3 regions of the Streptomyces sp. RGM 3693 genome follow, and region 1 is predicted to be linked to each of the others. Evidence: riboswitches for the same ligand, from Rfam matches in the RefSeq annotation. Region 1 holds a riboswitch; each other region holds the start of a gene.

Region 1 (7,507 bases):
TTGGTGCGCAGCAGGGTGCCGAGCCACTGGTTGAGCCGGTCCTCGTCGAGTTCGCCGGGCAGGTCGATGCCGACGGAGGTGACGGTGGTGTCGTGCTGGTGCTCGGTCTCGGTGAGGAAGGACGGGTCGTCCCTGAGCACGCGGTCGAGGTCGAATGCGCCGACGTCCAGGACCTGTTGCAGGTCGATCTCGGCGCGCTGGGCGGGGATGATCTGGACGCCGGTGTTGATCGCGTGGATGCGCGAGACGACCTCCGCGACGGTGGCCTCGTCGGCGAGGTCGGTCTTGTTGAGCACGATCCGGTCGGCGAAGGCGATCTGCTCGACGGCCTCGTTCTCCACGCCTTCGGGCTTCACCTCGTCCAGGTGCTGCAGGACGTGGGCGGCGTCGACGAGGGTGACGATGGCGTCCAAGCGCAGCTGGGCGGCGATCTCGTCGTCCATGAAGAAGGTCTGGGCGACGGGTGCGGGGTCGGCGAGGCCGGTGGTCTCGATCAGGATGTGGTCGAACTTCTCCCGGCGGCGCATCAACGCGCCCAGGATGCGGATGAGATCGCCGCGCACGGTGCAGCAGATGCAGCCGTTGTTCATCTCGAAGATCTCTTCTTCGGCGTCCAGGACGAGGGCGTCGTCGATGCCGACCTCGCCGAACTCGTTCTCGATGACGGCGACTCGCAGGCCGTGCTGCTCGGTGAGGATGCGATTGAGCAGGGTGGTCTTGCCCGAGCCGAGGAACCCGGTCAGTACGGTCACGGGGACGCGGTCGTCCACGGCGTCGGCGGTTTCTACGGCCTGCGGTGTCCGGTCGGCGGTGTCGGTCATGACGGGTCAGGCTCCTTCGGGTGCGGTGGCGAGCAGGCGGCACAGGTCGCCCTCGGTGACCTGGTCGGCCGGGCGGTGCAGGGTCCAGCGGCGGGCGGGGCCGTCCATCGGCAGGACGGCGATGACCGTCTCAAGCGGCGGGCAACCAGGCTCGGTGCAGGCGAGTTGGCGGATCACCACGGCGCTGTCCTCGTCGAGGCCGAGCAGACGCCGCACGGCCTCCTTCAGTTCGGGGAACTGCGGCGGTCGCGCTGACAGCTGGCCGGGCAATGGCATGGGATCTCCTCGACGGACGTCTTGAGCACCGAGCCGCATGCATGGGCGAACGCACCCGGAGCCACAGTGTGTTGACGCGTTCCTGCTGATCGTGGTGGTTCCTCGCTTCCGTGAGCTCGCTTCTGTGAGCTCGCTTCTGTGAGTCCGTCCGGCGAAGGCACAGGCAGGCAGTGCGGTCACATGCCGGTGAGCCGGTGCTCTGCGTCCACGGCTCAGCAGCGGTTCCGCCCACGCTAGATGAAAATGAATTCCATGTCTATTTGTGCCCGCGGAGTGCACCGGGGATCGGAACCACCCTGATTCCGGCCGACCTCCGGCGACTTTTGCGAATGCCAAGCTTGGTTAACACTGAAGGTGCAGGCTCTCCCGTCGGAAGAGATCCGTTGACGCGGGGGGAGAGAGCAGGGTTTGCCATGCTGACCAGTGCGCACACTTCTCACACGAACCACACGCACCAGCACGGGGCGGGATGCGGGCACGTCGCCGTCCCGCACGACGACCACGTCGACTACGTACACGACGGGCACGTGCACCGGATCCATGACGACCACGCCGACGAGTGCGAGCCCACAGGCCACACGGTCCACCAGGACCACGACCACCAGCACCGGCCCGGATGCGGCCACGTCGCCATACCGCACGCCGACCATGTGGATTACGTCCACGACGGGCACCGCCACGCCCTGCACGACGGGCACTGGGACGACCACTGATCCCGTGCCGTGCGCCGCCCGCAGAGGCCGCGGTCAAGGTTGCGTCAAGGGCTTGCACGATCAGGCAAGAGCGAGGGTAGGTTTATTGGCCGTTGGAAACGAATGAATTCAGACACCTCGTTCGGTGAGGCGTCTGCACGGTCACCGGCCACTGGCCCCATGACGTCAAGAGACGCCTAGGTTCAGGACAGGTCTCCCCGGCCCAAGGGGTGACCCCAAGTCGCTTCCCCGGCACGGGGATTGCGCCGTGGAGTGTCCAAAGCTCTGACGAGCTGGGGTGAACCAGCCATGGTGGGCCGGTCCGCGCTTTGTCGTGTCCGTCCGGCGCTCGTGCGTCCCGGCCGCAAGGAGGCGAGAGACATGGACGGCCACTCCAGAAGTCCGGGCCACAGTCGGCCCGCATTCGTATGTCTTCTCCGACCTCCGGTACGCGGTAACCGCCTCCCCTGCGCGCTGTAGGCGCCCCTCCCCCACACCCATGCGGCCACCGGCCGTGCCGGGTCGCCGTGCTGCGCCCTCGCAGGGGATCGCTGCTGCGCACCCAACCTCCCCCGCCCCTCAGAAGGCCGACACCACCACCGTCTCCGCTGCGGGAGACGCCTGCGCAGGAAGCACAGAGCGGCTGTGCCGGCCCGTCAACTCCCCACCGAACACGCTCCATTGGCCGACCCGCTCGGGAGGTGCCCGCATGAATCTCCTGCACCGCCTGCTCCACCGGCGCCCCAGGACCGTTGTGTGCCCTGTGCTGACGCACTGCACGCTCCAGGCCGTGTGCGACCGCCGCGTCGAGAAGAAGATACGCGCCCTGTGCTTCCTCGCATTCGCAGACACCGACACGCGTCTGCACAGTCTCCACACCATCCAGTCGGACGGCAGCGTCCATGTGCTCCTGCAGATGACGCTCACCGCGGACAGTCCCGCCGCCGCTGCCTTGGAACGACTGGCCGTCCGGCTGACACGCGAACCCCAGGTGCGTGATCTGCGCTGGCAGCTGCACACCCCGGCCACCAGCGGCGACAGCGCCGACCGCCCCATCAGCCCGGGACGGTTTTCCCATGAAACTTCTGTCCGGCCCTCTCTTCCGACGCCCGAGGACTCCCATGGAACCGAGAGTTCCTGGCTCAGAACATGAAGGAGGACTGGCTCCGGCAGGGGCCGCAGCCAGTCCTCCTTCTCTTTACTCCCCCGGTCTGGTCGGTAGATCGGGGGCGGTGTCCGGTGAGCTTCCGGGATTGCCGGTCACCCACCGGGCATCGCATGGGCTATGCCCCGCGCTCCTGCTTGCCGGCACGGGAGCGGGCCAGGCCGAGGACGCCGACCGCCAGGCCCGCGATGCCCAGATTCCGGGCCGTGGAGTCGTGGGCGTTCGCGGGCGCGGCCGTCGGAGTCTTCGGTGCCGCAGTCGGCGCGTCGTCGGGGGCCGCCGCGGTGAGCTTCAGCGTCGGGGCCGGGTTCTCCGGCTCGGGCTGGCCGGGCCGCTTCGCCTCGATCCAGCGGACGATCTTGCCGTCGGAGTAGGTCTGCAACGCCTTAAAGGCCAACTGGCTGGCTCCGGTGAGCAGTTGCCCGAAAGCGACGGTGAAGTCCTGGTAATTGCGGGGGTCAATCTTGCCGCCGGTCCAGATGATCTCCGAGACGGCGTCGGTGATGTCGCCGTCGCCATGGCGCCGTAGGTGAGCTTGACGAGGGCGTCCCGGACCTCGTCCGCACGCCGGTACTGCTGGGGTTCCGGGTGCGGGCGGTGCTGCTGCGACTGGTCGTCCGACATGGTGGAGCTCCTCTCCGGTGATGTCCGGTCAACGGCGTTACGCACGGGGCCCGGCAGGGCACAACAACGCCTGAGTGCCGTTGCGCACCACACCTCGGGCCCTGTCGGCCCGATCTTCGATGCAATGCCCCATCCACCACCCTGCCCGTTCGGCGTGACCGGCAGCACCACCCGGGAGAGGAGGGACCCTCCCTGTCCCCCGACGACGATCAACTCCGCGACCTCGCGGAACAGCTCCCACCCGACGCCGCCCCCTACCCGCCCGTCCGCATACCGGCGGCTCCCGCGGCACCGTTCCGGCGCTGGGCGGTCTGGCTGATACTGGCCACCGCAATCGCAGTCCTGGTCACCGGCGTGGCCCTGGCGCACGGACTGCTCCTGGCCGGCGGACTGGTGCTGGCCGGACTGGCCGGACAACACTTCACACCACCCCGCTCCGCCACCTCCGGCCGCGACCACCGCCGGTAGCCGGACGGGGACCGGACCAGCGCCGGTAGCCGAATGGGGACCGCCCGTACGCCGCCGGACGTGCCCGGCCCGCTTGCCGTCGCTTGGGGACTCCGAAGGGCAAGCGGGCCGGTGGTTTTCACGCGCCCCCGCGGGAGCGCGCCTCACGTGACGCGGCGACTCCTCGATGCCACGGCGATACACAGCGCACCCAGCAGCAGGGTCAGGGCGCCGATGGCGATGTTGTTCCAGATGACCCCCATGTCAGGACCGCGTCCAACGATCCAAGGCGACACGATCATCCAGGCGCCGATCGCGCACATCGCGCCGCTCAGGCCGTACATGCGTTCCGGAGTGACGGTGAACCCGATCGCCAGCAGGGCGATCGCGATGCCGACGATGAGGTTGTGGTTCACCAGCGCCGGTTGCGAGGCCGTGTAGTGCACGATCCAGGGTGATGCCGCGCAGTACAGACCGACCAGGAACACCGGCCCGTCGACGAACACCACGTCCCGCCCGCCGAGCGTCCGCTCGAACCGGGCCCTCATCTCGGAAACGTCAGGGTGACCAGCGAGATCTCCCCTGGGGTGTGAGACGTCGGCCATACGACTCGCCTCCTTCGGTCACGCGTCGGGGCCGCATCACGTGGCATCGACCACTCATCCTTATTTTGCTCTTATGTCGCCTTTATGTGTAGATGCTGAACCAGGGAAATTCGACCGGATCCGGTCGACCGGGCCGCCGCCCTCTCCTCCGCCGCCCCTCCCTCGCAGACCGCACCGCGCCGGCCGCTCACCCGTCCGCGGACCGTTCGACGACCGCCGTACGGACAGAAGGCGACCGACCCCCGCGACGCGGCGGACACGGCGGACGGCGCGGACTGGGTGGCCGGCGGCGGGCGTTCCGCAGCCCGGTGCCCCAGCGGACCAGCAGCACCCCGGCGCCGGGCAGACTCGCGGCCAGGACGAGCACCCCGTACACGACGGCGGTGGCCAGCCCCTGTCCGGCACCCAGCCCGGCGGCGGCGAAGGCCCAGGCCGCGACGCCCTCCCGGGGTCCCCAGCCGCCGACGTTCAGCGGCAGGGCCATGGCCAGCAGCGCCAGCACCACCAGCGGCACCAGGTCGGCGGCCGGCGCCCGTACCCCGGCGACCCGGGCCGCCAGCAGGAACGTGCCCACGTAGCCGACGAGGACGGCCGCCGACGACCCGACGACGCCCGGCCAGCGCCTCGCCATGACCCGCCGGGCCTCGGTCAGCGCGGTCCGCAGCCCGCCGCCGGTCCGAGCGGCCGGACCGCCCCGGCGCCGGCGGGCCCGGCCGAGCGACACGGCCCCGAGAACACCGGCCGCGAGCACCACGAGCACCAGCCCGGCCGCCGGGGTGGTGAGCGCCCGGGCGACCGCCCCGCGCACCGGCGACGGCCGGACGGCGAGCACCCCGGCCCCGGCCACGAGCAGGATCACTTGTCCGGCGGCCCGCTCCAGGACGACGGCGCGCACGCCGCGCCCCACGTCCCCGGCGGCCCGGCCGTGGTGCACCGCCCGGTGGACGTCGCCGAGCACACCGCCGGGCAGTGCCGCGTTGAGGAACAGCGCCCGGTAGTAGTCCGCCACCGCCCGCCCCAGCCGTAGCCGCAGGCCCAGGCCGCGGGCGACCAGACACCACCGCCAGGCGCTGCACACGGTCGTCAGCACCCCGATGCCCACGGCGCCGAGCAGGGTGCCGGCGTCGATCCGGCGCAGTCCGTCCAGGAAGGCCCCGGAACCCAGGTGCCACAACAGGGCCGCCAGGATCGCCAATCCGCCCGACATGCGGAGCCAGGACCATGCCTGACGCTTCATCAGTTGAGGCGGGGAGTGGGGATCCCGGCCGGATCGGGGAGCGCCAGCAGGTCGGTGTGGTGCACCGTGACCCCCAGTTCCCCCGCCGCGCACACCTCCAGGCGCCGCCGCAGATACCGGTCGGCCTCGGCGGCCAGCTCCGGCCGCTCCTCCCGGGCGGCGGCCACCCAGCCCCGCAACCACCGCTCGGCCAGCCCGCACTCGGGCCCGCCCAGCCGCCAGGGACTGGGCCGGGTCAGCACCCGCGCACCGCGCAGGGTGAACGCCTCGACGGCCACCGCGACCGCGTCCGGCCCCAGGCGCCGGCGGCCGCCCTCCGTCCGGCGCTGGTGGGCGTTGAACGCGGCGGAGATCTCGGCGTCGAGGGGGTCGGCCGGGGTGAGTTCGACCCGGCCGGTGACCGAGAGCGCCAGCAGCGCCGGGCAGCCGGCGCCCGCACAGGCCGCGACGACGGTCTCCAGCTCGTCGCGGGTGAGCAGGTCGAGCAGCGCGGAGGCGGTCACCAGGGACGTCCCGGCGAGGACGGCGGCGGTCAGGGCGGCCAGGTCGCCGCAGGCGGTGGTGGACGTAACGGGCCGGCCGTCGGCGGCGGTTGACGGCATCCGGCCGGCGGCCCGGGCGAGCAGGGCCGCGTCGTGGTCCTGGAGGACCCAGTGCTGGGGGCCGGGCAGCCGGACCGCGAGCCAGCGCCCCATCGAGCCCGTACCGCAGCCCAGGTCGCGGATCACCAGGCCGTCGGGGCCGTCGGTGCGTTCCCGAGCGGGGGCCGCGGCGAGCCGGTCCCGCAGTGGATGCAGTAGCTCCGGCGCGCGGGCCGCGGCGTCCGCCCGCTCCCGCAACTCCAGCCACTGCGGGCAGAACCGCGGTCGGCCGACCGCCCCCGTCACGGGCTCCACGGCGCGTTCCGCAGCCGTTCCAGCGCTCCGGCCAGACTGTGCGACGTCATCTCCCACCCCTCCAGCATGGCACGGCGACCGCGCGCCGCGGCCGTCAGCCGGCACCGCAATTCCGGATCGTCGAACCAGGCGCGCAGCGCCCCTGCCAGGGCGGCCGGCTCGCCCGACGGGACCAGCAGTCCGGGCACGCTCCCATCGGGGGCCCGCCCGACCGCTTCCGGCACCCCGGCCACGGCCGTCGCCAACACCGGGATCCCGCGCGCCAGCGCCTCGGTGAGCACCATGCCGTACGTCTCGGCGTACGAGGCGAGCAGCACCAGATCTGCGGCGGCGTAGCGGGCAGCCAGTGCCGCGCCGGTTCGTGGGCCGGCGACCCGGATCCGGCTCTCCAGACCCAACTGACCTATCTGTGCCTGGAGTTGCGTGACACAGTCCGGGGCGTGCCGGGTGCCGCCGACGAAGGTGCAGGTCCACGGGGCGTCGGTGACGGTGGCGAGGGCGTCCACCAGGCGGTGGTGACCCTTGCGCGGGGTCACCGACGCCACGCACAGCAGCCCACCGGCGCCGTCGGTCCCCGGGGCGAGCGGCGCCGGATCGACGCCGGGCCGGGCGACCGTCACCGGCGGCAGCCCCGGCCCGTGGTGGGTGCGGATCCGGCGGGCCGCCCAGTCGCTGGTGGCGATCACCGCCCGGACGGCGTGCAGGGCGCGCCGTTCCCGGGCGTCCAGGGCCGCCGCCATCCCG
Region 2 (7,507 bases), 430 kb from region 1:
CCCAAAGGATCATGCCGCCGGCCACGACGGCGAAGGCGATGTCGCCGGTGCGCTGCCGGCGCCGGTCGGCGAGCAGCGGTCGGTCGTCGGTGCCGAAGATCCGGCCCGCCCGGGCCAGTTCCCGCCCCAGGGGCCGCAGCAGGCGTCCGGCCAGCGCGGGCCAGTGGGAGCGGCGTAGGAAGTCCAGGACGTAGGAGCGCTGGACCTCGCTCGCCTCGGACTGCTCGTTCTTGAACTTCTCCACCCAGGCCGTCAGCGGGCGCCAGAAGAGGAAGTTCACGCCGATGACCATGACGGCCATGGTGACGATCGCCCAGCCGACCTTTCCCAGGTCGCCGTCGGCGATGGCCGCACCGGCGTAGGAGCCGACGCCGGGCAGGGCGTAGTCGCGGTTGTTGACGCTGATGGCCTCGGAGGCGACGAGGAAGAACCAGCCGCCGCCGAAGCTCATCATGCCGTTCCACACCAGTCCGATCGCCCCCGCCGGCAGTTCCACCTTCCAGAAGCGCATCCAGCGGGTGAAGCGGAACGAGCGGGAGAGTTCGTCCAGTTCGCGTGGGAGGGAGGTGAGGGAGTGGTAGAAGCCGAAGGTCATGTTCCACGCCTGCGAGGTGAAGATCGCGAAGATCGACGCGCACTCCAAGCCCAGCATCGAACCGGGGAACAGGGCGATGAACCCGGTCACCGCGACGGTGAGGAAGCCCAGCACCGGCACGGACTGGAGGATGTCCAGGGCCGGGATGAGGATCCGCTCCAATCGGCGGCTGCGGGCGGCGGCGTAGGCGTAGACGAAGGTGAAGACCGTCGAGACCGCGAGCGCGACGAACATCCGCAGCAGGCTGCGTGCGGCGTCGTAGGGCAGTTGGCCGGGGTCGGTGTCGACGTTGACGTGCTGGCCGGTGGCGAAGCGGACCGTGGTGCCCTGGCCCACCCGCAAGGTGGCGTACAGCAGGACCAGCACCGCGGCGGCGACCACCACGTCCACCCAGCTCATTCGGGACATCCGGCCGGCGACCCGGGAGGGCAGGGAGGCCCGCACGACCTCCGGGCGCGTGGGGAACGACGACATCACATCAACCTCCGACCACACTGTGGCCCCGACACCGCCCGCACCGCGCCCGTGGCGGACGGCCATGGTGCGAGTACGGGGCGGATTTCCGGCCCGGCGTGGGAGAAAACAGACAGGGAAGGACGCCTGCCGCAGGGGACGTGCCACGGCGCGTGCGGCGGGATCGAGACGAACGGGCGAGGCGCTACGGGCTTGGCCACGGATGCCGGGTCGATGCCGGGGAGAGTGGCGGACGCGTCAGTGGCTGCCGGTGAGGCAGCGGGGACTGAGGGGGTCTTGACCCATGGCTGCCTCCGTTCCGTGATGCGGTTCCACGGCGCCGGCCAGATGCCGCATCCGAAGTGCGGCGGGACGTGCGCCGTGAGCAGTCTGCCGCTTATTGCATCCATACGCAAATAAACGCGGTGCCGGCATGGTCGTACCCTTGGGGCTATTTGCGCATACGTGCAAATGTATGGATAAGTGCAGGCCAAGGCTTTGGGGGTGCGAGGTCGGTGTCGGAGCGCCCGCCGGCCGTCGGGCGCCGGCTCTACTTGCGTCGATGTGCAAATAGGTGCAGACTCTGAGGCGTTCAAAAGAAGGCACCTCGTTCGGTGAGGCGTCTGCAACGGACACAGGCCACTGACCCCACGACGTCGAGAGACGCCCAGGGTCAGGACAGGTCTCCCCGGCCCAAGGGGTGACCCCAAGTGGCTTCCCCCGTGGGGGATCACGCCGTGCAGTGCCAAAGCTCTGACGAGTTGGGGTGTACCGGTCGGGTTGACCGGTCCGCTCCTTGCCGAGTCGTACGGCGCCCCCGCGCGCCCCGGCCGGGAGGAGGCGAGAGACATGGACCGCGGTCCTCATAGTCCGGGCCACAGTAGGCCCGACCTCCGCCTGCCCTCGCTCCGTCCCGGCACGCGGTAACCACCCTCTGCGCGCTCCTCGCGCCCCTGCCCCGGCACCCGTGCGGCCTGCCGCCGCCGCGGGTCGTCGGCCTGCGCGCTGAGGGCAACGGGTTGCCCCCGCTTGCCCAAAACCTCCCCCTCGGGGGAACGGGAGGCCCTGCCATGACCGAAACCGCGCTCAGCAATCCGACCACTCCGGCACCGCGCGCCGCCGTCCTCGACGACGCCCACGTCGGCGACATCCGCGGCGCCCTGGGCACCATCAAGCAGGACGACACCGCCCCGCGCCACGGCCTGTCCGCGAAGCTCAAGACCCTGCTCGCCATCATCGGTCCCGGCCTGATCGTGATGGTCGGCGACAACGACGCCGGCGCCTTCGGCACCTACACCCAGGCCGGCCAGAACTACGGCACCCGCCTGCTGTGGACCCTGCTGCTGCTCGTCCCGGTCCTGTACGTCAACCAGGAGATGGTGCTCCGGCTGGGTGCCGTCACCGGGGTGGGGCACGCCCGGCTCATCCTGGAACGGTTCGGGAAGTTCTGGGGCGCGTTCTCGGTCATCGACCTGTTCCTGCTCAACGCGCTGACCATCGTCACCGAGTTCATCGGCGTGACCCTCGCCGTCGGCTACCTCGGACTGCCGAAGACCGCCAGTGTGCTGGTCGCCGCCGCGGTGGTGATCGTTGCTGCCTCCACCGGGTCCTTCCGCCGCTTCGAACGCACCGCGGTCCTGCTGTGCCTGGGCTCCCTGCTGCTGATCCCGATCTACTTCATCGCCCACCCCGCCACCTCGCAGATGGCGCACGACTTCGTCGTCCCCGGCCTGCCGGCCCACTCCCAACTCTCCGACGTCATGCTGCTGATCATCGCGATCGTCGGCACGACCGTGGCGCCCTGGCAGCTCTTCTTCCAGCAGTCCTACGTCATCGACAAGCGCATCACCCCGCGCTTCATGCGCTACGAGAAGGCCGACCTGTGGCTCGGCATCGTCATCGTGGTCATCGGCGCGGCGGCGATGATGGGCTTCACCGCGGTCACGTTCGCCGGTACCGGCGGCTTCGGGAAGTTCGACGACGCGGCGGGCGTCGCACACGGCCTGGAGGCGTACGCGGGCAAGACCGCCGGCGTGCTCTTCGCCATCGCGCTGCTCGACGCCTCGATCATCGGCGCCTCGGCGGTTTCGCTGTCCACGGCCTACGCGCTCGGCGACGTCCTGGGCCTCAAGCACTCCCTGCACCGCGGCATCAAGGGCGCCAAGGGCTTCTACGCCGTCTTCGCCGGCCTCATCCTCACCGCCGCGATCATCGTGATCATCCCCGGCTCCCCGCTGGGCCTGCTCACCGAAGGCGTCCAGACCCTCGCCGGCGTCCTGTTGCCCTCCGCCTCGGTCTTCCTGCTCCTGTTGTGCAACGACCGTGCCGTACTGGGCCCGTGGGTCAACGGCAAGGCCATGAACGTCTTCACCTCCTTCGTGGTCGCCGTCCTCGTCACCCTCTCCGTCATCCTGACCGCCGCCGTCCTCTTCCCCGACCTCACCTCCGCCGCGATCCTCGACATCATGGCGATCTGCGGCGTCGCCGGCCTGCTCGCCCTCGGCTACGCGGAACTGCGCCGTCGACGCAAGGGCTGGAGAAGCAGCGGCCGGCCCATCGACCGCACCGGCAGGGAAACCTGGCGGATGCCCCCGCTGGACCAACTGCCGGCCCCCGTCCTCTCCACCGGCCGCAAGGTCGGCCTGACCGCCCTGCGCACCTATCTGCTGGTCGCCATGGCCCTGGTGATCGTCCGCATCGTCCAACTCGCCATGGGCGCCTGACCACCCACCCGATCAGGTGGCGGCGGGTCCTCCCCACCCGCCGCCACCGAAACCCCCGTACGAAGAAGGGAGGGCCCATGCGCCTGCTCCCGCACCTCACCGGCCCCCGACCCATCGCGTCGCCCCTATGCCCCCGCCCCACCACCAACCACCGTCCCGGCCCGCGCCCCACCGGCCACATCTGCCCGCGGATCCGTTTGACCCTGCACGACGGCACCGAGCGGGACTACCTCCTCGACGGGCCGAGCAACTGCCCGCGCCCCCAGGGCCCGCACGCCACGTACGAACCGCGAGTACACCTCGCGTACGTCCTCGCCCGCCAGGGCCATGACGCCCGCTGGCTCGCCCGTTTCGCCGACCTGCCGCTGCCGGCCGCCGAGCGCGTCACCGAAGCCGCCGCCCGGGCCAGCCGCACCTGATACGGCCCGTGCGCCGCACGGGGCCCATCAGGTCCGCACGGGCGCGGTAAGCCCGCACACCGCCGAACCGTTCGCCCACCCGCGGCCAGTCCGCCTGGACTGCCGCGCCACTCTACGGAGGTGACTCCCACATGTCCGTCTTCACCGCTGTCCACATCCGCCACACCGCCACTGCCGTCCACGGCCGGAACACCGGCCACAGCATCCTCGGCGCGCTCGCCATCGTGGTCCGACGCATCGCCGACAGCCCCCTCGACGGCCCCGTACTGCATACGCTCCGCGGCCTGACGACCGTGCCCGAGCCCACCCCCGAGGAGCGCCCCGCCCGCCCACACGCCCACTGGCACACCGTCCTGGACCCCCAGGGCCGTCGGCGCCTCGAAGCGCACTGGCACGTGATTCCCTGACTCCCGCCCCCTGCGCACGGAAGACAGCGGTCCGGCAGCCCCTTCCCGCCGGACCGCTTCGGCGCACCGCCGCGCGAACCCCGCACCGCCCGCTGCTGTCTTCACGTCAGTTACCGGAAACCAGAGCCGATACCGCGAGGCGGTCGTCGACGCGGGAGGTGCCCGCGGAGAAGTGCCGGGCTGGAGGGATGGGGAGCACGCCGCCATCCACGGGCAAAAGAGGGATGAGGGCGTGGTGGCTCTCACCGGTGCTGCGGCGTCGATCTGCGGTACGGGTCAGGAAGTCGGGCTGCGAGGGCATTACGCTCGTTCCACGCCGGACCGGCCCCCGACGGTCGGCGATGGTTCGGCGACGTTACGCGCTGCTCTGCTTGCTGAGGACGGGCATGCGACGCGCACTCTGGCGGCCAGCGTCGCCCATCTTTCCTGAACAACCGCGCCCGGCCGTGGAGCCGTGAACGCCCCCTCGTCGGAGGGGGCGTTGTTGCCTTACTTGGCTGCGCGCTTCTTGCGTGCTGGCTTCGAAATAGGAGCCTCGGACTCGCGTGCGCCGGCTACGAATGGCTTGACGGCTTCTTGAAGCCTGGCCACGTTTTCGGCGCCAAGGTCAGCCTCATACCACTTGAGATCAAGGATCTGACGGATGCCGATCTGCTTCGTGCCGTCTTCGTTCATCTCCTCGGTTTCGTACTCCTCGTCCACCATCGCAGGCACAGCGAACCGGACCGTCGAGACGCCGTCCGTTACCTCGGGATTGAGGTCATCCTGGAGAATCGATCGCCAGTAAGTCGCCTTCTTGATGATCTGGTTGCCGACCGGAATGGGAGTGATTACCTCCTGAACACCCGGCTCGCCCTTCTGCGACTCATCAACCTGGATGGTTTCTTTAACGGACATGTTGGCGCCCCTTTCCTGTATGGTGCGCCTCAAACTTTAGCGGAAATAGGCGAGTTGAAGCCAATCGGGTTTCAGGAGCGGCTATCTCTCGCGAGTGAGAGGGCAAGCCGGCCGATCGCTGATGGAATCCCAGACGTTTCCCCTGGAAGGCTTCCACTTTGCGAGTTTTCAGTCGCGCTCATTGGTGAACTTCTCCGCCAAGCCCCCACAGTTCCTTGATGCCGATTTGCCTAGATTCGCGCTCCTGAAGCGGTTGCCGTTAGTGCCCAGGGGTTGCGTCTCGTGATGATGGTCCAAGATGGCGTTGGTTCAATACTCGCCGGATCGGAGGCGATGGGGTTCGGGTCTGGGTGCGTCGCAGCAAAGGTGAGCGTGCGTCAGGCTTCCCGTTTTGGGAGGCGGCCGGTTCGGTGCAGTTCCTCAATGACGCGTTGCTTCAGCTTGCGGATGTCGGCGGCGCTGAGGCTGTCCGCTACGGCGATGGCGGCGTTGGTTACGGCCTGCGCCACATCTGCTTCCAGGTCGCCATCGGCGACGGGTGAGGCGACGGCACTGTCGCTGAGGGGTGTGGTAGCGGTGGGCTCACCGCCGCGGAGGACCTCTTGACTTGAGCCGGGCGCCCGCTGGAGCACTTTTTCGACTTTGCCGTAGGTGAGGTCTCGAACGGGCCGGCCGTCTTCGACCTTCATGTAGGTGTTGATCGTGGCGTTTGATGCCTTTGCTACGTCGATCTTGTTCATGCCCAGCTCGACTCGTCGACGCCTGACGCCCTGTCTGGTCAGAGGCCACTGTCTCGGGACGTCATCGTGCTCGCGGTATCTCGGCGGGGGCGTTACGTGGACCAGTAGGGGTCACGCACATCCGGGGTGTAATCCGGACCCTCGCTGGGAGCCTTGGGAAACTTATCGCCTTCTCTCCTTCGATGTCACCGCTGGGCCCATCAGACAGGGCGCCAATGCCAGCGGAAATGTCTACGTCGCCGGCACCGCCCACCGTAAATCCAACGACGCGGCCGTCGGATGCTTTACCGGAGAGTGAAGGGGCTCGGGAGTTTGAGGAGCTGATCTCGAACCTCTCCTTCTTCCAGTGTTCACTGACGGCTGTGAGCAGCTCAGTCATCTTCTTCTCTGAGATTTTGGTGCGTACATAGCGATGTCTGCCGACGTGTACTTCGCCGGTCGGCTTGTTCGTGAAGGAATTCTTCACTTCCGACATGTGGGCCGGACCTTCTCGCCATTTGAGGTTGGGTTGTACCGCCTTGAAGATTTTGTCCAGAAGCGAGTCGACCTGCTTGACGGCCTGCGGTACGCCGATAGTCGGCTCGGGTTCCCCGCCGCGCAATGTAGAGCACGCGCTGAGACTGCTCAATGCGAGGATGGTGATGACGGCTATAAGTGGAAAAGTTTTTCGGCGCACCATTTTTATCTCCTAGCCTGAAAGGGGACTTTTTCGGGTGCTTCAGTGGAAGGCACATGTTGGCATCCACTCGGCCTTTGTAGCCTCCGAGTCGATGGGTCAGTTGTCCCTATTCTTGCTTGGCGTTTTCGAGCGCGGAGAAGCGAAGGTTTTCGAGGTCGCGGATAGCCAGAGTCACTGGGCGTCATCCAAAGGGGGTGGCCTGTCGGACAGTGTGCTGCGCCGCCGGTCGAGCGAACGACTTCGCAGTCTGCTCGTCGTTGTGCTCGTAGTTTCCCGCAGACGCCCTTAGTGATCGTGCGACCTCACCGCATTCTTTTTTGACATCCTCAAGTCGGTCGTGCCAGGACTGATGGGTTTTCAGCAGCTCCGCAACCATGTCGAGGTTCTCGGTCTGCCCCGGCACGGCCTGGTGGTGCGCGCTCAAACTGCCCAGGGCAGTTCCGACACCGGCTTGCATCTCTTCGCTGTGTCCAGCGGTCGCACGCAATGCGGCTGGGGCGACGTTCGTGGTCGACATACTTCCCCCGATTCCCCGTTGTTCTCGTACTCCTGGTACGTGAGGGTGCGCCATCGAACCCTCGCCGTTGCCAGTCC
Region 3 (7,507 bases), on a different contig from region 1:
TGTGACGGGTGTTCCGGCCCTTGCCGTACTCCGGGCCCGGCAATTGATCTTCATTGGCCGGATTGCCGCGCCCATTCCGGGTGTTCATGCAGGGGAGAGGCACCCGCGGCCGTGCGCCGGGACGGGGCGGTCGCTGCGTTGCGCGGTGTGGTGGCGCGGGTGCGGCTCCGGGCCGGTGTGCGTGGCGGTCCGGAGCGGGAGAGCCTGCCGGGGGTGCCGAGAACCCTCCGCTCAGGGCGTCCGGGTTTCCGGCTTTTCGGGTTCCCGTAGTCCGGTGTTCAGGGATTGCGGGCCATTCCGTCTCCGTTCGTGATCTTCTTCGCTCGCAACGGGCGGCAGGGGAAGGTGCCGGAGTGGGGTGTCGGATGGGGAAGGTGGGGCGTTCCGGAGGGTCCCTGGCAGGTGAAAGCGGCGTGCGCGCAGAATTTTCACGGCTTCTTAACGGAACGTTTCTTCCGGGGTGTTGGGAAAGGTTCGGCCCGGGAAACGACCGGGATCGTGGGATGGGTAAATCCAGCCACCACAATTCTCCCTCTGGTGGCTGGATTTACCGGCTTGGTCAAGCCAGTGCCCGTTGTTCCGGGGCGACTTCGGACTCGTCCAGGTGCCAGTGCAGGTCCCGGACGTCGGGTTCCAGGGAGAGCCGGGCGATGACCTGTTCCAGGGCCTGGGCGAGGTTGCCGGAGACGGTGACCGCGGCGCGGATGCTGGTGGTGTCCTCGGCGTCCCGGCGGGCCCGCAGGCTGATGGGGGTCAGTCCGGACGAGGTCAGCGCCTGGAGCAGGAGGGCGCGGATGTGCGTCTCCGCCCGGCGCTCGCAGACCACGTGCACGGTGGCGTGCACGGCCGCGTCGGGGTCGGACCCGGACGCCGGGGCCCGGTCCAGCAGCCGCCCGGCCGGGCGCAGGACGAGGTGGACGGCGAGCACGGCGAGGGTGCCGAGGACGGCGAATTCGAGCCGTCCGGAGGCGGCCAGTACGCCGACCGCGGCCGAGCACCACAGGGTGGCGGCGGTGTTCAGTCCGCGTACCCCCGCCCCGTCCCGCAGGATCACCCCGCCACCGAGGAAGCCGATACCGGAGACGACGTACGAGGCGACCCGGGTGGGGCTGCCGGAGTCCCCGACGGCGGTGCTGTAGAGGACGAAGAGGGTGGCGCCGGCGGCGACGAGGGCGTTGGTGCGCAGGCCCGCCATCCGGGCGCGCCATTGGCGCTCGACACCGATGAGCGCTCCGCAGGCCACGCCGGTGGCGAGTCGGACCAGGAAGTCGACGACGGTCAGGGTGTGCATGGGAGCACCTCCTCGGAGAGGGCGGGATGGTGGACCGGTACCGGCGGTGGGCCGGAAACCTCAGTGGCCGAGCGCCACTTGGACGAGCTTGACGACGACCAGGACCATGGCGAGCAGCAGATAGGTCCGCAGCGCGGCCAGGCCGACCTTGTGTCCGGTGGAGAAGACCGGTCGGGGCAGCGCCTCCAGGGGCGGCATCCGCCAGTCGTTCCGGCCGGTGCGGTCCACCGGCCGGCCGCCGAACGCCCAGCCCTTGCGGCGGCGCCGCACCTCCGCGTACCCGAGCGCCAGTACCCCGGCCGCGCCGCAGCCGGCCATGAGGGTGAGGATGGTGCTCGCGTCGATGTCCGGGAAGAGGACCGAGGCCGTGAGGATCACCGACAGGGTGACCAGGACGCCGACGACGGCGGCGGTGAAGGCGTTGGTCCGGGGGCCGTTGACCCAGGGGCCGAGCACCGCCCGGTCGTTGCAGAGGAGCAGCAGGAAGACGGAGGCGGAGGGCAGCAGCACCCCGGCCAGGGTCTGTACGCCCTCGGTGAGCAGGCCCAGCGGCGAGCCGGGGATCAGCACGATCGCGGCGGCCGCGGCGACCAGACCCGCGTAGACGGCGTAGAAGCCCTTGGCGCCGCCGACTCCGCGGTGCAGGGAGTGCCGGATGCCAAAGACGTCGCCGATGGCGTAGGCGGTGGACAGGGACACCGCGAAGGCGCCGATGATCGAGGCGTCCAGCAGGGCGATGGCGAACAGCACTCCGGCGAGCTTGCCGGCGTGTGCGGCCAGGCCGTGTGCGATGCCGGCGGTGTCGGTGAAGGCGCCGACGCCCTTGGTGCCGGCGAAGGCGGCGGCGGTGCAGCCCATCAGGGCGGCGGCGCCGAGCACCACGATGGCGATGCCGATCCACAGGTCGGCCTTCTCGTAGGACATGTAGCGCGGGGTGATGCGCTTGTCGATGACGTAGGACTGCTGGAAGAAGAGCTGCCACGGGGCGACGGTGGTACCGACGATGCCGATGATCAGCAGCATCACCGCCGACGGTCCACCGGGTCCGTCGGGGAGGTGCGGGACGACGAAGTCGTGGGCCATCTGTCCGGTGGACGGGTGGACCAGGAAGTAGAGCGGGACGAGCAGCAGCGACGCCGCGCACAGGGCGATGGCGATCCGCTCGAACCGCCGGAACGACCCGGTGAAGGCGGAGGCGATGATCACGGCGGCGGCCAGCAGCACCGCGCCGACCTTGGGCAGCCCGAGGTATCCGGCGGCGAGGGTGATGCCGATGAACTCCGTCACCAGCGTCAGCGCGTTGAGCAGGAACAGGTCGATGACCGAGAACGCGCCCCAGAACTTCCCGAACCGTTCCAGGATGAGCCGGGCGTGCCCCACGCCGGTGACGGCGCCGAGCCGGAGCACCATCTCCTGGTTGACGTAGAGGACCGGGACGAGCAGGAGCAGGGTCCACAGCAGGTGGGTGCCGTAGTTCTGGCCGGCCTGGCCGTAGGTGGTGAAGGCGCCGGCGTCGTTGTCGCCGACCATCACGATCAGGCCGGGGCCGACGACGGCCAGCAGGGTCTTGAGCTTGGCGGACAGGCCCCGGCGCGGGGCGGTGTCGTCGTGCTTGATGGTGCCGAGCGCGCCGCGGATGTCACCGGTGTGCGCGTCGTCGAGCACGGCGGTGGGGTGCGGGGCGGGGACCGTGGAGCGGACGGTGGTCTCGGTCATGGCGACCTTCCAAGTCCCCCGGGCGGGGGAGGTGTTGGGGGCGCGAGGCAGCCATCTTCCCTGCGCGGGCGCGCAGCACGGCGACCCGTGTCGGCGGTGGGCCGTACGGGGGCGTGGTGCGGCGGGGAGGCCGCGCAGGGAAGGTGGCTACCGCGTGCCGGAAGAATGCGAGGGCAGGCGGAAGGGGGGCCGATGATGGCCCGGACTACTGCAATCCATGTCTCTCGCCTCCTTCCGGTCGGGGCGCGTAGGGTGCGCCGTCGTCGATCCGGCAAGGAGCGGACCAGTCCCCATCGACTGGTTCACCCCCACTCGTCAGAGCTTTGGCACGTCACGGCGTAGCCCCGTGCGGGGCAGCCACTTGGGGTCACCCCTTGGGCCGGGGAGACCTGTCCTGATCCGGAGCGTCTCTCGACGGGTGGGATCAGTGGCCTGTGTCCATGACGACGCCTCACCGAACGAGGTGACCGCTGTCGTAAACCTCTAGAAGTGTAGACCCCGCCAGGAGACACTTGCGCAAGTCTGCAAGTTTTTGACCGACTCTTAACCCCGCGACGGGTCCGTCCCGCCGTCCGGGCCGAGCTGCTGGACACCGCACCGACCTCGGGTGAGCATGAGCCGCATGTCCCAGGACCCCGAGCCCGGCAAGGCGGGCGAAGCCGGTACCGAAGCCGAGCGGTTGGACCGCATCGAGGCGTTGTTGGCGCCCGCCGTCGCGGGGGTGGAGGAGGCGGGGCGGCGGCTGCGGCCGGCCTGGCGGCGGGTCACCCGCGGTGAGCCCCGCTGGCCCTCGACGCTCGCGGTGTCGGTGGCGGTGGCCTTGCAGTGGCGGCTGCCGGAGCGGTTGGCGATCCATCCGGAGTGGCTGCTGCCGGGGTTGGAGACCGCGCTGTTGCTCGTGCTGGTGGTGGTCGACCCGTTCCGCATCGAGCGGGTCTCCCGGCTCTACCGGTGGGCGGGGCTGGCGCTGATCGCGATGATCAGCGCGGCGAACGGCTGGTCCGCGGTGCATCTGGTGATCGGTCTGGTGCGCGGTACCGAGGGCGGGGACGCCGGGCCGCTGCTGGCGACCGGCGGCAGCATCTGGGCCACCAACGTCATCGTCTTCGCGCTGTGGTACTGGGAGTGGGACCGCGGCGGCCCGGTCGCCCGGGTCCATGCGGTGCGCCGCTACCCCGACTTCCTCTTCCCACAGATGGCGACGCCAGAGCTGGCCCCGGAGCACTGGGAGCCGCAGTTCGCCGACTATCTGTACCTGTCCTTCACCAACGCCACCGCCTTCAGCCCGACCGACGTGATGCCGTTGACTCGTTGGGCGAAGCTGTTGATGCTGCTCCAGTCGGCGGTGTCGCTGCTGACGGTCGTCCTGGTGGTGGCCCGGGCGGTGAACATTCTCAAGTAGTCCGCGCCGGCTTCCTGTTGGTGGACATCGTGGGGATGTTCCGGGGTGTGACGGGCGCGTTGCGAGGGTATGGCGGTGTCATGACAGCGCGATGAGGGCGCTATGAGAACTCGATGAATAATTGCTCATGTGCGCAATTATTTGGCCAAGGCTTGACCGGTTGGTCCGTAACCGATCCGCATTGTGGCTCTGACCTGCGGTTTTGTGGTTCCGGGGGAGCGGTGCCGAAAACAATCCCCGGCCGGAGTCAATTCTTTCCCACGTCGCGGTCAGGCGTCCGAGCCGCATTCCCAGTGCCACCTGCCCAAGCGGCCGACCGGCACTTTCACAGCATGTTCGATTAGCGGATCTGACAGCCCGGCAGGCGAACCCGTGCCTGGTCAGCGGCATCTCTAGGGGCGAACGTCCGAGGGTCTTCACACCCACCGGCACCGAACAGAGGCATATCGATGTCGTCGCCCCTTCTCGAATCGTCCTTCGAGCCGTCCGAGCCAGTGCCCGAACGGGCCGTATACCGCACCGCCGGCACCCCGGCCCCGCGGACGCTGCTCGACGTGCTCGATGCCACCGCCGTCGCACATCCCCAGGCGATCGCCCTGGACACGGGTTCCGAGGTGATCACCTACCGCGATCTGTGTGCCGAGATCGAACGCCGCGCACGGCAGCTCAGGGACCGTGGGATCGGTCCCGGCGACCGGGTCGGAGTCCGCGTGCCCTCCGGAACCGCCGAGCTGTACCTGTCGATCCTCGCCGTCCTGCGCAGCGGAGCGGCGTACGTACCGGTCGACGCCGACGACCCCGACGAGCGGGCCGCCACCGTCTTCCGGGAGGCCGCCGTCTGCGCCGTCCTCGGCCCGGACGGCCTGCTGCCCGGCCTGTCCCGGCCCGCCGGGGACCCGCGTGGCCCCGGCCTCCAGGACGACGCCTGGATCATCTTCACTTCGGGTTCGACCGGCGCGCCCAAGGGCGTGGCGGTCAGCCACCGTTCCGCCGCCGCCTTCGTCGACGCCGAGGCCGGCCTGTTCTGCCAGGACCGGCCGCTGGGCCCCGGCGACCGGGTGCTGGCCGGGCTGTCCGTCGCCTTCGACGCCTCCTGCGAGGAGATGTGGCTCGCCTGGCGGCACGGCGCCTGCCTGGTGCCCGCCCCCCGCTCGCTGGTCCGGGCCGGCCACGAACTCGGCCCGTGGCTGGTCGAGCGCGGCATCACCGTGGTCTCCACCGTCCCCACCCTCGCCGCACTCTGGCCGGACGAGGCGATGCGCCGGGTCCGACTGCTGATCGTCGGCGGCGAGTCCTGCCCCGCCGGGCTCGTCGACCGCTTCGCCGGGCCCGGCCGCGAGATGTGGAACACCTACGGCCCGACCGAGACCACCGTCGTCGCCTGCGCCGCCCGCCTCCGGCCCGGCCAGCCGGTCCGCATCGGCCTGCCGCTGGAGGGCTGGCAGCTCGCCGTCGTCGACCGGACCGGGCAGCCGGTGCCGTACGGCGCGGAGGGCGAGCTGCTGATCGGCGGCGTCGGCACCGCCCGCTACCTCGACCCCGCCAAGGACGCCGAGCGCTTCCGGCCCGACGACGTCCTGCGCACCGCCCGCGCCTACCGCACCGGCGACCTGGTCCGCGCCGAACCCGAGGGCCTGCTCTTCGTCGGCCGCGCCGACGACCAGATCAAACTCGGCGGCCGCCGGATCGAGCTGGGCGAGATCGACGCCGCCCTGGCCGACCTGCCCGGCGTCCTCGGCGCCGCCGCGGCCGTCCAGACCACCCCGGCCGGCACCCAGGTACTGGTCGGCTACGTCGTCCCCGAACAGCGCTCCGCCGACGGCTCCAGCTTCCAGCAGGACAAGGCCCGCGCGCTGCTCCAGGAACGGCTGCCGGCGCAGCTGGTGCCCGTCCTGGCCGAGATCGAGAGCCTGCCCACCCGGACGTCCGGCAAGGTCGACCGCAAGGCGCTGCCCTGGCCGCTGCCGTCCGCCCCGGTCGACGCCGGCACCGGCGACCCGGCCGCGGCCCTGCGCGGTACCGCCGCCCGCCTCGCCGGCATCTGGGAGGAACTCCTCGGCGTCCGGCCCGGTCCGGACAGCGACTTCGTCTCCCTCGGCGGCACCAGCCTGGTCGCCGCCCGCATGGCGTCCCAGCTCCGCGCCCACCACCCGGGCGTCTCGGTCGCGGACCTCTACCGCAACCCGGTGCTGCGCGACATGGCCGAACACCTCGACTCGCTCGGCGGCCCGGTGGACGAGGTCCGCCCGGTCCGCCCGGTCCCGCGGCGCACCGCCGTCGTCCAATTCCTCGTCCAGACCGGCCTGTACGGCATCGCCGGCCTGCGCGGGCTCGTCGGGCTCGCGCTCGCCGACAACATCCTCGGCTGGCTCGCCCCGCAGGTCTGGGCACCGCACACCGCGTGGTGGCTGATCATCGTCGGCTGGGTGGTCCTCTACAGCGCCCCGATGCGCTGCGCCCTCGGCGCCCTCGGCGCCCGGCTGCTCGCCGGCTCCATCAAGCCCGGTGCCTACCCGCGCGGCGGCGCCACCCACCTTCGCCTGTGGACCGCCGAACGCGTCGTCGCCGCCTTCGGCATCCCCTCGCTGCTCGGTACGCCCTGGGCACGGCTGTACGCCCGGACCCTGGGCTGCACCACCGGGCGCAACGTGTCGCTGCACACCATGCCGCCGGTCACCGGCCTCGCCGAACTCGGCGACGGCTGCAGCGTCGAACCCGAGGCCGACATCTCCGGCTGGTGGCTCGACGGCGACACCCTGCACATCGGTGCGGTCCGCATCGGGGCCGGCGCCCGGGTCGCCCACCGCAGCATGCTGATGCCCGGTGCCGTCGTCGGCCAGGGCGCGGAACTCGCCGCCGGCGGCTGCCTGGACGGCGAGGTCCCCGAGGGCGCCTGCTGGACCGGCTCCCCGGCCCGACCGGCCGGCGCCGCCGAGCGGATCTCCGGCGCCGCGTGGCCCGCCCCGCGCTGGCGGCGTTCGCTCGGCTGGAGCGCCGCCTACGGGCTCTCCCTGCTGGGCCTGCCGCTGCTGGCGCTGCCGTCCACCGCCCCGGCCCTGGTCGGCGCGTACTTCCTGCTCCGCGACAGCGGCACCCTC

Evidence for each region. Region 1 has a riboswitch for magnesium ahead of ACO0M4_RS34410 (hypothetical protein). Riboswitches for the same ligand answer to the same signal wherever they lie in the genome.
Region 2: another riboswitch for magnesium. It lies ahead of ACO0M4_RS32585 (NRAMP family divalent metal transporter); the one in region 1 lies ahead of ACO0M4_RS34410 (hypothetical protein).
Region 3: another riboswitch for magnesium. It lies ahead of ACO0M4_RS11180 (NRAMP family divalent metal transporter); the one in region 1 lies ahead of ACO0M4_RS34410 (hypothetical protein).

What each region holds. Positions count from the first base shown of each region.
Region 1 covers NZ_JBMPPQ010000003.1:1,358,370-1,365,876, forward strand. Annotated here, with positions in the region: gene ACO0M4_RS34395 (CobW family GTP-binding protein) at 1-821, opposite strand, end outside; gene ACO0M4_RS34400 (hypothetical protein) at 828-1,097, opposite strand; gene ACO0M4_RS34405 (hypothetical protein) at 1,511-1,810, shown strand; M-box (ykoK) riboswitch at 1,920-2,094, shown strand; gene ACO0M4_RS34410 (hypothetical protein) at 2,499-2,942, shown strand; gene ACO0M4_RS34415 (DUF1775 domain-containing protein) at 3,073-3,600, opposite strand; gene ACO0M4_RS34420 (SPW repeat protein) at 4,190-4,630, opposite strand; gene ACO0M4_RS34425 (lysylphosphatidylglycerol synthase transmembrane domain-containing protein) at 4,818-5,867, opposite strand; gene ACO0M4_RS34430 (SAM-dependent methyltransferase) at 5,867-6,754, opposite strand; gene ACO0M4_RS34435 (glycosyltransferase family 4 protein) at 6,751-7,507, opposite strand, start outside.
Region 2 covers NZ_JBMPPQ010000003.1:930,836-938,342, reverse strand. Annotated here, with positions in the region: gene ACO0M4_RS32590 (ABC transporter permease) at 1-1,069, opposite strand, end outside; M-box (ykoK) riboswitch at 1,648-1,821, shown strand; gene ACO0M4_RS32585 (NRAMP family divalent metal transporter) at 2,119-3,771, shown strand; gene ACO0M4_RS32580 (hypothetical protein) at 3,849-4,190, shown strand; gene ACO0M4_RS32575 (hypothetical protein) at 4,322-4,597, shown strand; gene ACO0M4_RS32570 (hypothetical protein) at 5,087-5,494, opposite strand; gene ACO0M4_RS32565 (hypothetical protein) at 5,872-6,234, opposite strand; gene ACO0M4_RS32560 (hypothetical protein) at 6,296-6,913, opposite strand; gene ACO0M4_RS32555 (hypothetical protein) at 7,095-7,430, opposite strand.
Region 3 covers NZ_JBMPPQ010000001.1:2,614,707-2,622,213, forward strand. Annotated here, with positions in the region: gene ACO0M4_RS11175 (MgtC/SapB family protein) at 560-1,291, opposite strand; gene ACO0M4_RS11180 (NRAMP family divalent metal transporter) at 1,352-3,007, opposite strand; M-box (ykoK) riboswitch at 3,307-3,477, opposite strand; gene ACO0M4_RS11185 (hypothetical protein) at 3,630-4,409, shown strand; gene pls (epsilon-poly-L-lysine synthase Pls) at 4,859-7,507, shown strand, end outside.